DNA from 3 places in the Bacillus spongiae genome. Region 3 is predicted to be linked to each of the others. Evidence: predicted binding sites of a transcription regulator. Region 3 holds the regulator's gene; each other region holds the start of a gene.
The links. The regulator CtsR, encoded in region 3, represses protease genes until heat stress. The targets are predictions, from matches to a motif close to ATGGTCAATAAAGGTCAAACA.

Region 1 (5,471 bases), on a different contig from region 3:
AAGGTTAGTCAATCACGAGCCGTTTGACCGTCGTACTTCTCCTTCAGCTCCGGTAGTAAATCCCGATAGATATAATGCGGTACTGGCGAATACTTCCCTTTAAGCGCAGTTTCTTTCTGACGAATGTACTCTCGCTGATCGTCCGTTAATTTCTAGCTCATATACAATTCCTTCCTTCCGCTTATAAGAATTGAATTTAACGTAAGCATCTAAACAGGCTTGTTATTACGCCACTCGCTTAACAATCGATGTAATTCGTCGGTGCGTTTGTATTGCCAAAACTTTCGCATTGTTTTTTCGTTGAGCCCTGCGCATGTGTAACGCTGTCCTGCGACTGTAAATACGCTTGCATTTTAATTGAGTAACACTAGAAAAACTCGTTAGTCATTTCGCAAAACCTCCGATAAATTAAGAGTGTGAAGGACACGTAAACGCTTTATTTGTCATACGATAATATATCTAAATATGAAAGGTGGTGTTTAAATGAGTCATAAAAAGAAGAAAGTAAGAACAACGGGCGTTTTGTATCGAGAAGTAGGTACAGATAATAGCCATGCTGAAATTTTAAACCGAAGCGACCAAACGATTAAAATAACTGCATTTGCTTACGATTGGGAAGATGCAACGGAGCCGAGATTAATTAAAAAAGAAAAAATCACCATCGAACCAGAAACTCGTGCGACGTTTGATTCCGATGCTACCCGTCACTTTGAAGTACTATTTGAAATCGACCCGGACAAGCAGTTGATTATAAACCTTTACTTCCGCGATAGAGATAATTGTTCTGTAGGTAATACTTTTTATAACGAAGACTTCGTCGAATTGTAATTCCTGTTAATTTCCTCCTCGCTCATTCGAAATAAATTTGAAATGTATGTGGAATTACTTCTGTAGTGGCTATGAGAAGGTGATTTCGTATGAATATTCGATTTGTAACTGATTCGGGGGCGACGGCATCGGACTTAACCCACTAATGTTTGGCGATAAGACGGGCTGAAATGGCTATTACATTGACACCGGGGTATCGCCAACATTTCATCTACAATAGAAAAAACACCGTTAAAGTAACGGTGCTCGTCAGTGGTGCCATGCGTTTTCATTTTATCGCCTTCCTTTTTGTCTTATATTTAACCGTTAGTTATTTCGCTAACCTTCCGTTAAGGAATTCGAATATTTAGTACAAGGACACTAAGCTAGTTGAAATAACTGCAAGGTATTAGGCTCACTCTCTGGTATTATAAAAGATTGATTTAGTGTCGAAACTCCAGTACCACCAGCTTGAATTAACATCACCATCATCATCAACATACAGCATGTTGCCATCAAGGTAAGTGTTTTCATAGTCGTCACCTTCTTTCTCAGCTATAGCTATACTAGAGTATATGATAGATAAACTAGTTTAGCTTGGACTCTATCGGCAGAAAATTGGAAATTAATGTCAAATTAACTATCGTAGTGACTAAGAGGAGGAAGTATTCCATTTCGATAACTTTGTTAGAACCGCTATGTAAACTTCACTTCACTACGTATCTAAATTTTTCCCCATCATTACGTATAACAACATATTAGGGTAAAATGCAGGTTGAAGAAAGCGAAAACGACTGATGGAATCGTCTTTTTCAACTACTTCACCGCAAATCCACTAATTTGTCACTTCACCTGTCACCTATAAACTCTCCGATCCAATAATTGCTGCCATACTAGCCTACAAGAAACGAATCAACATCAATAGTTAAACGTACATTTATCCGCATAGTACAAGCCGTTTTAGCGCTCTTTTCATATACTCTAGTAACGCTAATTGTGAAGGGAGGTATACGATATGGTATTACGACTTGTACCAACGGATTTTCTAACGGTGCAGGCTGCAATTGATGCTTCAAGTTCGGGGGATAGTATAAAGATTTTAGCTGGGAAGTTTGACGGGTTTGAAGTAGATGTCGACAATTTAAAAATTTTCGGTTGTGGCATTGGTCGGACGATTATTGAAGGTGCTCCAGCGCAGGGAAGTGATGACGGTGTGGTTGTAATTTCTGACAGAATTACATTACAAGATTTCACTATCCAAGGGTTTCCAGATGAGGGAGTTCGAATCAATACTAATTTCAATGTTTTAAAGAATATTGAGTCAAAACTTAATATAGGTAGTGGTATACAGTTAATTGGAGACAACAATTTAATTATTGAGTGTTCTATCTTGATGAATAGAGATGATGGATTTAATATCTCTCCTGGGCAAAACAATTGTATATTAAAATGTGAAAGTAATGTAAATGACGGTACTGGTTATTCATTTTCTAATGTGAATAATAAGCTTCTATTAAGTACAGCTAAGGAAAACATAGATGATGGTTTATTAATTAATGATTCATTTAATACAATTATCGGAAACATATCAAATAAAAATAATGCACGAGGAATTCTAGTTGGGGCTGGTGATGGTAATAATAACATTATTAAGAATTTAACTTGCAATAACAGTGGAAGTGGAATTGAAATTGAAGATGGGGCTTTTGTAAACGCCATCGACTCTAACATCGCTCGAAACAACGGTACTGATGTCACTGACGCAGGTATTTTAATTGAAGATAGCGCAGCTGACAACACCATTCGTTTCAACGAAGCGAAAAATAACTTCGAATTTGACATCGAAGCCATTCCACCTGCTGATACTGCTAATACATTCGACGGCAACAAATGCGGAAATAGCTCTCCGCCTGGACTGTGTACCTAAACGAACAGTAGGTGTGTCAACTCGACGCGCCCCTCACCCTATTCTCACTTTAATTCCACCACTACTCGACTGCGCTTAAAACAATCGAAACGGATATTCACCGTCTAATCCATACCGTTTCTCAGCGATTATCAGCACGTGTGGCACCGATACGCCAAGAACACCACGGCTATATAAATCGATATAACGATCCATCTTTTCCCGCATCTGCTTTTCCGAGTAGATGCTTTTTGTACTTCGATAAGGAACGGAGTGCGTCGAAACAAGCAATACACGTCGGGCTCAGCCGTTCCTTTGCTGGTGTTCAATTAATTGCTCAATATGTGGCGTTTTAATATGCCTCATATCTTTAAGAGATATATCTAACTCCAGGAAAATCTTTTTAATTTGTTTTTAATCCTTATCGTAATACTTAACAGTGTAAGTCGATAAACCACGTATACGGCAATGCCTAAAAAATCCTTCTACCACTTCATCAAAGTTGGAAGTGTTGTTAGGTTCTTCCGGAATTAATTCTTGTAGAGTTCGTTTTGCCTTAACATTCTTAATTTCATTTCTTCGCTTCATACTACTGTCACCTATACCGTTTATTTCGTAAAACAGGTACTTAGTTACGTGGTACATTTCGTGTTATTCTTTAAAAATTTATACCTACGAAAACAACAAAGTTCATTCGCCCTATTCGCACCTTTATTCCGCTACTATTGGCGACATTTTTCGGCTATTCTTCATTCCACGAACAAATAAAACTCCGTTAACGACTGCGGTTGAAACAAAACCTTCCCGTCCAGTACATTCGCCACCTTCAGTAGTCTGCTGTCATTCATATCGATATAACGATTCATAGTATCATTCGTTAATTTTATCATTCGTTAAATTTCTTCAAGTTGTTCACCTAAAAAAACAAAAAAGCTCATACGCAACAATAGCGTATGAGCTTTTAATATAACGTTTTTTGAGTACGCCCTCGAAGGGAATCGAACCCCTATTTCAAGAACCGGAATCTTACGTGTTATCCATTACACTACGAGGGCATATAATAATATGGTACGACAATATATTATAAATGACAGATCGTAATTACGCAATAGCTTTTATTTGTTTTAAAAGAAGGTGAAGTGGGTAAGATGGAAAAGGTAACGTGTATCTCGTTTGGATAGATTTACATAACTCAGTACATTACGTTTGACCTTTATTGACCATCGGTGTATGATTACATTACATAAACAAAATTATACAGGAAATCCTGTAATACATTAAAAGGAGGAAGTAAGAATGAACTTAATTCCTACAGTTATTGAACAAACAAACCGTGGTGAGCGTGCTTATGATATTTATTCACGCTTATTAAAAGACCGTATTATTATGTTGGGTAGTGCCATTGATGACAATGTTGCCAACTCCATCGTCTCTCAGCTATTGTTCCTTGAAGCTGAAAATCCAGAAAAAGACATTTCCATTTACATCAACTCTCCTGGTGGAAGCATTACAGCAGGTATGGCGATTTATGACACTATGCAATTTATTAAGCCAAAAGTACAAACCATCTGCATTGGGATGGCTGCTTCTATGGGCGCATTTTTACTTGCTGCGGGTGAAAAAGGACATCGCTACGCACTTCCAAACAGTGAAGTCATGATTCACCAACCATTAGGTGGTGCTCAAGGTCAAGCGACTGAAATTGAAATTGCTGCAAAACGCATTCTTTTCCTACGTGAAAAACTAAATTCTATTTTAGCAGAACGTACTGGTCAAGATATTGAGGTAATTAGCCGAGATACAGACCGTGATAATTTCATGACAGCTGAGCGCGCACTAGAATATGGTTTAATTGACAAAATCATGACTAGACACGAAGAACAGAAATAAATGGATCCATTAAACGGAGTATTCACTTTCACTAAGTGGGTACTCTTTTTTTAGGTTGATTACTAAGAAAAACTCACATACTTAGCAGGTATGTGAGTTTTTCTCTAAGATATTAACCTTCATTTGATACAAATTCAACCAATGCTTCAATTACTTCATTTTCATCATTACCTTCAGCAATAAGGGTTACAATAGCACCTGAGTTAACCGCTAAGCTCATCAAGCCCATAATACTTTTCGCATTCACTTTCTTCCCATTTTTCTCAAGAAAGACTTCTGAAGAAAAACGATTTGCTTCCTGAACAAATAGTGCAGCAGGTCTTGCTTGTAAACCTGTTTTAAGCTTTACTTCTACTTTTTTTTCAACCATGTACCCTTCTCCCCTTTTTCATTTCATTTTTTAGTGACACTGATTCACCAGCACGCAATTTTTCAGCAATTTGATCAATTTTACGTAAACGATGATTCACACCTGATTTACTTACCGCTCCACCTGATACCATTTCACCTAGCTCTTTTAATGTTACGTCTTGGTACGCTACACGAAGTTCGGCGATTTCCCTAAGCTTATCTTGTAAAACGTTAAGACCAACTGTTTCTTCAATATAGCGTATATTTTCAACTTGCCGCAATGCAGCTCCAATTGTTTTATTTAAGTTGGCTGTTTCACAATTAACAAGGCGGTTAACGGAATTTCTCATATCACGTACAATTCTAACGTCTTCAAATCGCATAAGTGCATTATGTGCCCCAATGATATTTAATAATTCGGTAATCTTTTCTGCCTCTTTTAAATAGGTAATGAACCCTTTCTTCCGCTCTAATGTTTTACTATTCAGACCGAAATCATTCATTAAGCTTGAAAGTG
Region 2 (5,471 bases), on a different contig from region 3:
GCACCAAAATCAATATACCCCTTCTCTGTTGGGACTTTTTCGTTTGGAATATGTGTTAGGTGAGACTCCAATGGCAGAACAAGAATATCTTCTAATAAAATATTCTCCTCTTGAACCTCTAAAAGAAGGGGCTCTACTATTAATGAGGATGCGAAGGTGGAAACAACATACATATTCAATCCTACTTTCTAAAATGGCATTTTAAAGCTTTTGGGATTAAATTTTTTGGCTAGTTTTATTTTATTCATAAATTCACTTAATCGATTATGTTCGACTGAATCAACAAATGCATGATAAGCAAAAAAAACATAAATTGAAGGTAGAAATAATAACCACTTTGGTTTTACCGTATCGATTGCTAATTGAAAATCACCTATATAAGAATAATATAAACCATCATATACATGGGAAAGTGTGGACAACGTCACCCATAACAACAAACCAAAAATAAAAGAAAGAAATTTATTGTTATACATATAACCTAAGCTTGGAAAAAGCATTGACCAGATTATGGACTGAATAGGGTTTCGTTTAAGGTTTACATTATGATCGATTATGTCCATATTCTGTTGATGAATAGATGATTTTTTCTCTTGAAATACAGCCCGTGTTAAATGATTGATTTCTTGTGTACACCGATACGAGTCCCAAATGATATATATGTAGATCGGGGAATACAATACTAAATACTGGACATTTAAAACGTGGACAGCTTGTTCAAACTCACCTACCATTGAATAATAAATACCTTCATTTAAATGAGCAAGAGAATTGACAATAACTTCCCACACAATCAGAAAATAACCTAAGTATAGCTTGCCAATCAATAGGTGACCGAATCCAGGAAACGCAGCTGACCACCATGCCACAATATATGGATTTTGAATCCGTAGAGAACTTATAGAATATTGACTAGTAATGTTAAGATAAACGGAGTTATGATTCACACACTCTCTCCTCTATAGACATTTTTCTTAGTTTGTTTGATTCTGTCATAATCTATTCTATAATTGTCTCGCTTCTTACCATACATTGGCATCAAGTTTTATTAAACGATTAATTGTATAAAAAAAGACAGCCATTGGCTGCCTTAGTCCATTTTTTTATTCTTTAATTCTTTAAAAGATTCTACTTTTCCATGAGAGGGTTGGTCTTCTTTTCTTACTTTCCATTCTCTCTCTCTTTCACGCTTAGATTTTGACATAATAGGATACCTCCTTTCCTTTGTTAGCCTAAGCAAATAGATAAAAATTAACCACAGCTTATGGTGTTTAAATTTATATCTATAAAAATGAAACATTCTTTTTTTTCAAAATAATACCACAGACATACCATTTCTCGTTTCATTTTGATACAATAGTGCCTGATATAAGAAAGGGGATTTTTTTATGAAACGCTTTAATAAGGAACTACCTCTCCTTGTTAGCTTACTATTTGCACACATACTTTTATATTTTACGTTTATTGATAAAGATATCTTTTGGTATATGTATACAGCCGCTATTTTATTTTTAGTAACGTTTACGCTTTTTTATCATATTCCTAAAAGTCAAAGCGATAAAAAGAAGGATTACCTCTACGGAATCCTTTCAGGTTTACTACTATACGGAATATTTAAAATTGGATTTTCTCTCTTAGTTCTATTCTCTTCCTCAGTAGAAAAGGACGTAAATAAATTATATGGAAATTATTCACCTGAATTCTTTTGGCATTATTTAGTGTTATTATTTATTTTAATTCCAGGTGAAGAAGTATTTTGGCGTGGTTTTTTTCAAAGAAGGCTTGCAAGTAAAATGAACAGTTTTATGGCTATCTTTATTTCCAGCATTGCTTACGCTTCCATTTTTTACTATAGCTCTCAACCTATATGGATGCTCGCTGCCTTTGTAGCAGGACTATTCTGGGGACTTCTTTACAAGTGGAAAGAAAGCTTGCGACTTGTCATTGTTTCTCATATAGTCTTTATTTTATTCTTTATTATCTTGCTTCCTCTATAAGAGCTGAAGCCTTCATTGTAAAACTTTAAGCAGCTATTTCCGATCATCGTTGCTTAAAGTTTTACTTCAACAGAAGTGTACTACCCTCGAGGTTTGGCTTTCATTTATCCACTTTCCTTTTTCATCCATAACAATACGATAAAAATCAAACTAACATTTCCGAATAATGGGTATAAATAGGAAAGCAGTTCACTATAATCAACTCGACTAATTATATACATCGTGGCAAATAAAATGAGTAAGACTACAGAACGGTTTATCTTAACATGAGTCATCGCCTGTTGTTCTAAACCAAAGACACCACCTATTACTGACGTGAAGATTTCTCCATAAATAATCACTACGTAGAGCCAATAAAATCCCCCTCCAATCAATTGCATAACTGCTGCCATCGGAATTTCATACGTTTCTAAATTTGGAAGCATTATCAGTGTAAAATGTATAGATAAAAGAATTAACGTTAAGAATGCACCTCCAATTAGTCCACCTAAACGAATAGTGGTACGATCCTTTATTTGAGCAGCTATAGGAACAAGGACAGCCTGTGCCATTGCTAAATTAAATGCTGTGTAGGAGAAAGGTGCCACCACCACTTTCCACCCATCTTCTGCATGAGGAATCCACATAAATTCACCTATAAACCCGTCTGTAGTGACAGATTTTATCATGATTAAAAAATTAAAGATAATCATGATTGGTACAACAAATGAGTTCACCATAAAAAGACCCTTTGTTCCAACAAGGATCACGATATATCCTAATAAAATAGTTAATCCAATTCCTAATGTTTTCGGCAAGTAAAGTTGTTCCTCAAACACCGCACCTGCACCTGAAAGCATTACAGAGGTTACTCCCAAAAGCATAAGTAAAACGAGGCCGTTCATCACCTTACCGAAAAAAGGTCCAAATAAGTAAGTTTGAAAATCTTCAAATGATTTTGCATTTATTTCTTGTGCTTTTATCATCATTTTAGATCCCATAATGATAAATAAATACCCGCTCATTAAAATACTAATAAAGCCAATAAAACCAAAACGTGTAAAGAACTCAACAATCTCTTTGCCAGTGGCAAAACCAGCGCCTACCACAGTTCCTACATAAACAGCTGCCAATTGAAAAGCTTGATTCCAATTTTTCACTGACCTACCACTTCTCCCTTCTTACTTATTACAACTTATGTCCAAGCATGGGGAAACAGAAGTGTTTTTAACTACAAATTATAGCTTGTCATGATTTTTATGACTTCCATCATTAAATCCCTAAACAATGAAATTCGTTTATTTTAAAGGAAGCTACATTTCATATCCTAATTATGGATGTACCATTTTGTCTCTTCTTTAACTCAAGCGACTAATTCTCAAGGCAAACTACTTGAAAGTCAAGAAAGGTCAAATTATAATAAAAGAAATTAGTCAAAGAAAGTCAAAGTCAAACTGAGAACTTTATTTTTAAAGGAGGAGACAAATTATGAAATGTCAACAATGTAATCAAAATCAAGCGAGTATTAAACTTTCTTTTAATTTGAACGGCAATACATCAGAGGCAATACTATGTCACTCATGCTATGAACAACAAAAAAGCAATTTAGGAGCTACTTTTAATGGCCAAACACCCCCATCTATGAATAGTTTCTCAATGAATGATTGGTTAAATGAAATGAACCAACAAAATACATCGAGAGCTACTAAAAAACAAACAGAAAACAGTTTTCTGGACCAATTTGGTCGTAATTTAACTAGCATTGCAAAAACTGGATTAATTGATCCTGTAATCGGAAGAGATAAAGAAATTCAACAAGTAATCGAAATATTAAATCGACGCAATAAGAATAACCCTGTCTTAATTGGTGAACCTGGTGTTGGGAAAACAGCCATTGCAGAAGGGCTTGCTTCTAAAATTGCCACAGGTGACGTACCTATAAAACTAAAAAACAAGCAAGTCTATTTGTTAGATGTTGCTTCATTAGTTGCTAACACAGGCATTAGAGGACAATTTGAGGAGCGGATGAAAAAACTGATTTCTGAACTTCAGCAAAAGAAAAATATTATCCTCTTTATAGATGAATTACATTTAGTGGTTGGAGCTGGCTCTGCGGAAGGTAGCATGGATGCAGGTAATATTTTAAAACCTGCCCTTGCACGTGGTGAATTACAGCTTGTAGGGGCTACAACATTAAAAGAGTATAGACAAATTGAAAAAGATGCAGCCTTAGAAAGAAGATTTCAACCTGTAATGGTGAAGGAACCTTCTCTTGAAGAAGCCTTCATTATTCTGAAAGGGCTAAAAGAAAAATACGAAGAATTTCACAGTGTAAACTATACAGATGAAGCTCTCAAAGCATGTGTTGAGCTTTCCCACCGCTATATTCAGGATCGCTATCTGCCAGATAAAGCAATAGATTTATTGGACCAAGTGGGATCAAAATTAAATCTTTCCTTGAGTGAAAGTGACCATTCTCAATTACGTGAACGATTAAATGTAATTCATAAAGAAAAAGAGGATGCATTAAAACAGGAAAAATATGAACGGGCAGCCAAATTACGTGATGAAGAATTACAGTTAGAGAAGAGACTTTCATCAAATGACAGGAATGACAATACTAAAGTCACAGTAGACATTCAGCACATTCAATCTATTATTGAGGAGAAAACAGGTATTCCCGTTACTAAACTACATCAAGATGAAAAGTTACGTGTAAAGCTCCTAGAAGGAAATTTACAGAAAAAGGTGATTGGTCAATCTGAGGCCGTTTCTAAAGTATCTAAAGCTATTCGTCGAAGTCGTACAGGATTTAAGAGACATAATCGTCCAATTGGATCGTTTCTCTTTGTCGGTCCAACAGGTGTCGGTAAAACAGAGTTAACCAAATCATTAGCGGAGGAATTATTTGGCACAAAAGAGAGCATGATTCGTTTAGACATGAGTGAGTATATGGAAAGACATTCTATTTCTAAAATTATTGGCTCTCCTCCTGGTTATGTAGGACATGAGGAAGCTGGTCAACTAACAGAAAAAGTTCGTCGAAACCCATATAGTATTATTCTCTTAGATGAAATTGAAAAAGCTCACCCAGATGTTCAACATCTTTTCTTACAAATATTAGAAGATGGACGATTAACAGATAGTCAAGGAAAAACCGTTAGCTTTAAGGAAACCGTCATTATTATGACAAGTAATGCCGGCCAAAGCGAAAAAAGAATAACGGTAGGTTTCGGTAAAGAGGATTATCAGGAATCCAACATAATCGATTCTATAAAAATGTATTTTAAACCTGAATTTCTAAACCGCTTAGACTCTGTGATTGAATTTAAATCTCTTGGTAATGAAGATCTACTACAAATTGTTGACCTGATGCTATCAGATGTTTACTTATCTTTAGATGAACAAAAAATTAAGCTTGAATTAAGTCATGAGGTGAAACAACAACTAGTGACTGACGGCTTTGACCCAGCTTTTGGCGCTCGCCCCTTAAGA
Region 3 (5,471 bases):
TCCAAAGGAAAGAAGAAAATCATTAGACATTAACGAAGAAGACATGATGGAAATCTTTGTAGAGAGTGAACATATCACTCTCAGAAAATATCAATCTTATGAAGCTTGTGCAACCACCGGAGAAATATTTGCTGAGAACAAAAATAGAAGGCATTATTTTAAGTCCTAAAGGTGTTAAAGTTCTTGAGTAAACATGCTAATGGGTGCTAGGTGGGAGAAAGACATGCTAAATGAAATGCTCTGTAAAAATTTTAATATTAATATTTTGCATAAGTAGTGAAAATCCTTAATTATAAGGCTTCCACTACTTTTGACTACGAAAATTAATTAAAAGAATAAACTAACAATACCTAAACAATTAAAGATTAGGCTTACCATTGCCAACGGACTACCTGAATGCTTATTCGAATTATATTTCCTTTTCTCTTATTTTTCTTCTGTGGCTTTATATTCTTATAATATTGCTTATTTCTCTTTGGTTTGTTTTGTATGATAAAGACTACAATTAGTAAGTGTTATATAAGTAATAGGTACAATTAATTCCAACATCATCATTTTCCCTTTCAAATGTTATATTTTAATACGAGTCAAACCATCTGAATGAGATATACCGGTTAAAGAATAAACAAATGGTGCAAACATGATATTTGCTATAGTTCCTACCACAACCCAATAAAAGAAAAAAATACCTATCCATTTTAATAGACTCACTACGTAATATCTCCTTGTGGGTTTATTGGAAATTTGAAATAATTAATAATAAGTTAGAGAAAAGAGTTTGTGGAATAAGTAATGTAATAAGGAAAATAAAATTAGCTATAATAAGCAATTACTGTTTCGTTATTAAGTAGTTTAATCCTTCCTAGTTCTCCAAATAAAGAGTGTAATTGAACTTATCTCATATATTTTTGTTATTTATTTGGAAGAAATTTATTAAACTCTTAGCGGACGTAAAAAAAATTTTAATATACTCCCAAGGGAGAAAAAGTGGGGAAATATATATATCTTATTATAGGAATTGTTTTTCTGCTTTCTGGGTGTATTGTCGTATATAATGGCTACAAACCTAAAGTAGGGCCAATAGAAAATGGGCCGAATTATCAACATATTTGGTTTCTATTTTATATTTTTTCATTATACGCAACGGCAGCATTTATTAAATCTTTTTTGTTATTTAGAGTAGAAAAAATAGTTCAAAAAATAAATAATAACTAAGCTCCTAATTAAGTAAAAGGATTTGAGCATCAAATAAATAGATTGGTTTTATTGTGGAGTTAGAGTATCGAAAACCAAGTGTAGTATAGAGAAAGAATCTATCCATTTTGAAGAATACTGGCAGAAAAGTATATACCCTATGAAAGGATCATAAGAATTATACGTATGAATGAATTTAGAGGGTCGTTTTTTTTTGTTTCCTAAACACGTTTAAGTTTGCTTGGTTCAAGTATATTTGCAAATAATATTAATAAAATTTTTGGAGGTCCAGATGAAGGTTGTAGTTGGATTTAGCGGTGGAAAGGATTCCACTCTTGCATTATATAAAATACAAAATAATCCTAAATACGAGATTGATTCATTGCTAGTGACGCTTACAGAAGGAGTAAATCGCGTATCTATTCATGGAGTCCGTTATGAATTACTAAAGCTGCAGTCTGAGTCTTTAGGAATTCCATTACGAGAAGTCTGGCTACCACAGGACTGCTCTGATGAAAAGTATCAAGAATTAATGGGAAATGCTGTTACTAAAATGAAGGATGACAAGGTAACTCATATTGCATTTGGGGATATTCACCTACAGGATGTTCGGGAGTATAGAGAAAATATGCTGTTAAAAACGGGAATTTCCACACTCTTCCCTCTTTGGGGTAAACCAGTAGAGGAATTGAGTCATGAATTTATTAATCGTAAGTTTAAAACTGTACTGACGTGTATCGATTTGGATAAATTAGATAGGAGCTTCTCAGGCAGAGTATATGACTGGGAGTTTATAGAGGATTACCCTAAAGAAAAGCATGATATTTGTGGAGAGAATGGAGAATTCCACTCTTTTGTATTTGACGGCCCTAACTTTAAATTCCCAATAAAATATAAATTAGGTGAACAGAAAGTAACACCTGACTATTTTACTCAAAAGGACCGGTTTCTTTATATTGACCTAATCCCAATTAATTCATCAAATGAATAGAAAAAATAGAAAAATAATAAAGGTTGCCAAAGCTCCTCTTTATTTATACATCCATATGTAAGCTTGAGAAATACGGATTAGAGGCTCTCATGGAAAATTTAGATTTTTTAAATTCAAATATTATGCTATCTGAAACGTATAATGATAATCAGGCTAACCAGAACTATAATAATATAACTTAGAAAGAGCGCAGTAATAAAAACGCGCTTTTTTGTTTAGGTCCAAATAAATACTATAGTTTAACGGAATTGAATATCGAAAGAAATCATTGTTCATTCGTTGTAGAACGGATGTTTGTTATGAATTTAAATTGAGCCCAAGAAAGATAGGGAAAATAAAGCTTCGAGCTACTCTCTGCTTCACAATAAAGAAAGGTTTAAAAACAGTCATAGGCGTTAAAGATAATGGTGACATCAACGAATTATACATATCCTCAATTGTTGTGAAGTGAACTATTTGTCACGGAAAAGGAATGTGTAGTATAATTAAAGTCAAATATAGTCAAAGTCAGAAAAGGAGGAGGTTTGTTGAGAAATATATCAGATATAATTGAACACTATTTAAAGCAGGTTCTTCAAAAGAGTGAGTCGGATATCGTAGAGATAAAACGAAGTGAGATAGCGCATAAATTTCAATGTGTTCCTTCTCAAATCAATTATGTGATAAATACTCGATTTACAATAGAGAGGGGCTATTTAGTCGAAAGTAAACGAGGTGGTGGTGGTTTTATTCGAATTGCAAAGGTGCAAACACATGATAAAGCACACCTTATTGACCAAATTCTTTCAATGCTTGGAAATACGGTTTCTCAAGCAAGCTCAGAAAATGTAATTGTTCGCTTAATTGAAGAAGGAGCTATTTCAGAGCGAGAAGCTAAAATAATGCTTAGTGTGATGGATCGTTCCGTTATATATATAGATCTTCCTGTTCGTGATGAACTAAGAGCACGGATGTTAAAAAGTATGTTAATGACGTTAAAATACAAATAATTAAGAAAGAGAGGGAAGCACATGATTTGTCAGGAGTGTGGAGAAAAGCCTGCAACGCTTCATTTTACAAAAGTGATTAACGGGGAAAAAAATGAAATTCACTTATGTCAAAAGTGTGCTCAAGAGAAACAGGAATCTTTGTTTTTTAATGAAGGAGATATGTTCTCTGTCAATAATTTAGTTTCCGGTTTACTGAATATGACCACTTTCCCAAAACATAACCAATCAGTGGATCCCCGTACAGTTCAATGTGAAAACTGTCATATGACGTATGAACAATTTGTAAAAGTAGGTAAATTTGGCTGTCACCATTGCTATCAAACATTTAGTGAAAAGTTAGTGCCAATTTTAAAGAGGCTGCATAGTGGAAATCTGACTCATAACGGAAAGGTTCCAAAACGCCAGGGTGGTGCAATTCACTTAAAGAAAAAAGTGAATCAATTACGTCAAACGCTTCAAGAGCATATTGCTAATGAGGAATTTGAAAAAGCAGCAGAGCTCCGCGATGAAATTCGTTCCCTTGAAAAAACGCAAATTCAAAAGAGGGGGGATGCCTAATGTCATTAGAGCAATTTATGAGTAAAGCTGTAAGCTCTTGGATGAGTTCAGAAGGACCTTCTTCGGATATTGTTTTAAGCACGCGTATCCGACTTGCTCGTAATGTCACCTCCTATCGCTTTCCTACACTTTATAGTTCTCAAGATGCAAAGGCAATTGTGGACATGGTGGAAGAGATGAATAGTAACAGTCATCATGAAGTGGAATTATTTAAAATTAACGAACTTCAGCCATTACAAAAAAAGGTGTTAGTTGAAAAACACTTAATTAGTCCCCAGCTTGCTGAACATTCTCGTTTTGGTGCAGTAATATTAACTGAACAAGAAGATGTTAGTATCATGATTAATGAGGAAGATCATCTTCGAATTCAGTGTCTATTCCCCGGACTTCAGTTGAAGGAAGCTCTACATAAAGCCAATGAGATAGATGATTGGATGGAAGCAAGGTTGGATTTTGCATATGATGAAGAGAAGGGATACTTAACAAGTTGTCCGACGAATGTTGGAACTGGCTTAAGAGCGTCCGTAATGATGCATTTACCAGGTCTCTACCTTACACAACAGATGAATCGATTGGTTCCAGCTATTAACCAACTAGGATTAGTGGTGAGAGGGATTTACGGCGAGGGGAGCGAGGCGTTAGGGAATATTTTTCAAATATCTAACCAAATGACGCTAGGTAAATCAGAAGAAGAGATTATTGAAGATCTTCTAGGAGTAGTGAAACAAATCATTTCTCAAGAGCAATCTGCCCGTGAAGCATTAGTTAAGACTTCAGACATACAATTAGAAGACAGAGTATATCGTTCGTATGGTGTGTTAACGAATAGCCGAATTATTCATACTAAAGAAGCTGCTCAATGTTTATCCGATGTTAGACTAGGGATTGATTTAGGCTATATTTCAAATATATCCAGAAATATTTTGAATGAGTTAATGATTTTAACTCAACCAGGTTTTTTACAGCAATATGCAGGAGGCCCTTTAAGTACGGAAGAAAGGGATATAAGACGGGCGACATTGATTCGGGAACGTTTACAGTTAGAAAAAGATAATTGATTGGAGGATGGTCTAAATGATGTTTGGAAGATTTACAGAAAGAGCGCAGAAAGTACTTGCTTTAGCACAGGAAGAGGCAATTCGATTATCTCATAGTAATATTGGAACCGAGCACATTTTGTTAGGGCTTGTTAGAGAGGGAGAAGGAATTGCTGCCAAAGCATTAAATGGCTTAGGATTAAGTTCAGAAAAGATACAAAAAGAAGTAGAAAATTTAATCGGTAAAGGCAAAGAAAAAAATCAAAACATACATTATACTCCTCGTGCAAAAAAAGTGATTGAATTATCGATGGACGAAGCGAGAAAGCTAGGCCATTCCTACGTTGGAACGGAACATATTTTATTAGGGTTAATCCGTGAAGGTGAAGGAGTAGCAGCGAGAGTATTGAATAATCTTGGGGTAAGTTTAAATAAAGCGAGACAACAAGTACTACAACTTCTCGGCAGTAATGAGTCTAACGGTCACCAAACAGGAGGGGGAAATGCAAATACACCAACGCTCGATAGTTTAGCAAGGGACTTAACGGCTGTTGCCCGTGAAGGAAGTCTTGACCCGGTGATAGGGAGAAGTAAAGAAATTCAGCGAGTAATTGAAGTATTGAGTCGACGAACAAAAAATAACCCCGTTTTAATTGGAGAGCCTGGGGTAGGGAAAACGGCAATTGCAGAAGGGTTAGCACA

Region 1: the regulator CtsR is predicted to act here: its motif matches at 3,917-3,937, upstream of clpP (ATP-dependent Clp endopeptidase proteolytic subunit ClpP).
Region 2: the regulator CtsR is predicted to act here: its motif matches at 3,372-3,392, upstream of WAK64_RS02430 (ATP-dependent Clp protease ATP-binding subunit).

What each region holds. Positions count from the first base shown of each region.
Region 1 covers NZ_JBBAXC010000008.1:127,492-132,962, reverse strand. Annotated here, with positions in the region: gene WAK64_RS11475 (hypothetical protein) at 484-828, shown strand; gene WAK64_RS11470 (hypothetical protein) at 999-1,178, shown strand; gene WAK64_RS11465 (hypothetical protein) at 1,189-1,341, opposite strand; gene WAK64_RS11460 (right-handed parallel beta-helix repeat-containing protein) at 1,823-2,734, shown strand; gene WAK64_RS11455 (hypothetical protein) at 3,128-3,301, opposite strand; tRNA gene WAK64_RS11450 (tRNA-Arg) at 3,697-3,768, opposite strand; gene clpP (ATP-dependent Clp endopeptidase proteolytic subunit ClpP) at 4,010-4,603, shown strand; gene WAK64_RS11440 (HPr family phosphocarrier protein) at 4,716-4,973, opposite strand; gene whiA (DNA-binding protein WhiA) at 4,966-5,471, opposite strand, start outside.
Region 2 covers NZ_JBBAXC010000002.1:61,216-66,686, reverse strand. Annotated here, with positions in the region: gene WAK64_RS02455 (hypothetical protein) at 1-173, opposite strand, end outside; gene WAK64_RS02450 (hypothetical protein) at 189-947, opposite strand; gene WAK64_RS02445 (DUF6254 family protein) at 1,091-1,204, opposite strand; gene WAK64_RS02440 (CPBP family intramembrane glutamic endopeptidase) at 1,389-1,997, shown strand; gene WAK64_RS02435 (YkvI family membrane protein) at 2,102-3,136, opposite strand; gene WAK64_RS02430 (ATP-dependent Clp protease ATP-binding subunit) at 3,465-5,471, shown strand, end outside.
Region 3 covers NZ_JBBAXC010000021.1:230-5,700, forward strand. Annotated here, with positions in the region: gene WAK64_RS19090 (hypothetical protein) at 29-169, shown strand; gene WAK64_RS19095 (hypothetical protein) at 571-711, opposite strand; gene WAK64_RS19100 (hypothetical protein) at 988-1,215, shown strand; gene WAK64_RS19105 (Dph6-related ATP pyrophosphatase) at 1,487-2,185, shown strand; gene WAK64_RS19110 (CtsR family transcriptional regulator) at 2,713-3,174, shown strand; gene WAK64_RS19115 (protein-arginine kinase activator protein McsA) at 3,196-3,732, shown strand; gene WAK64_RS19120 (protein-arginine kinase McsB) at 3,732-4,790, shown strand; gene clpC (ATP-dependent protease ATP-binding subunit ClpC) at 4,807-5,471, shown strand, end outside.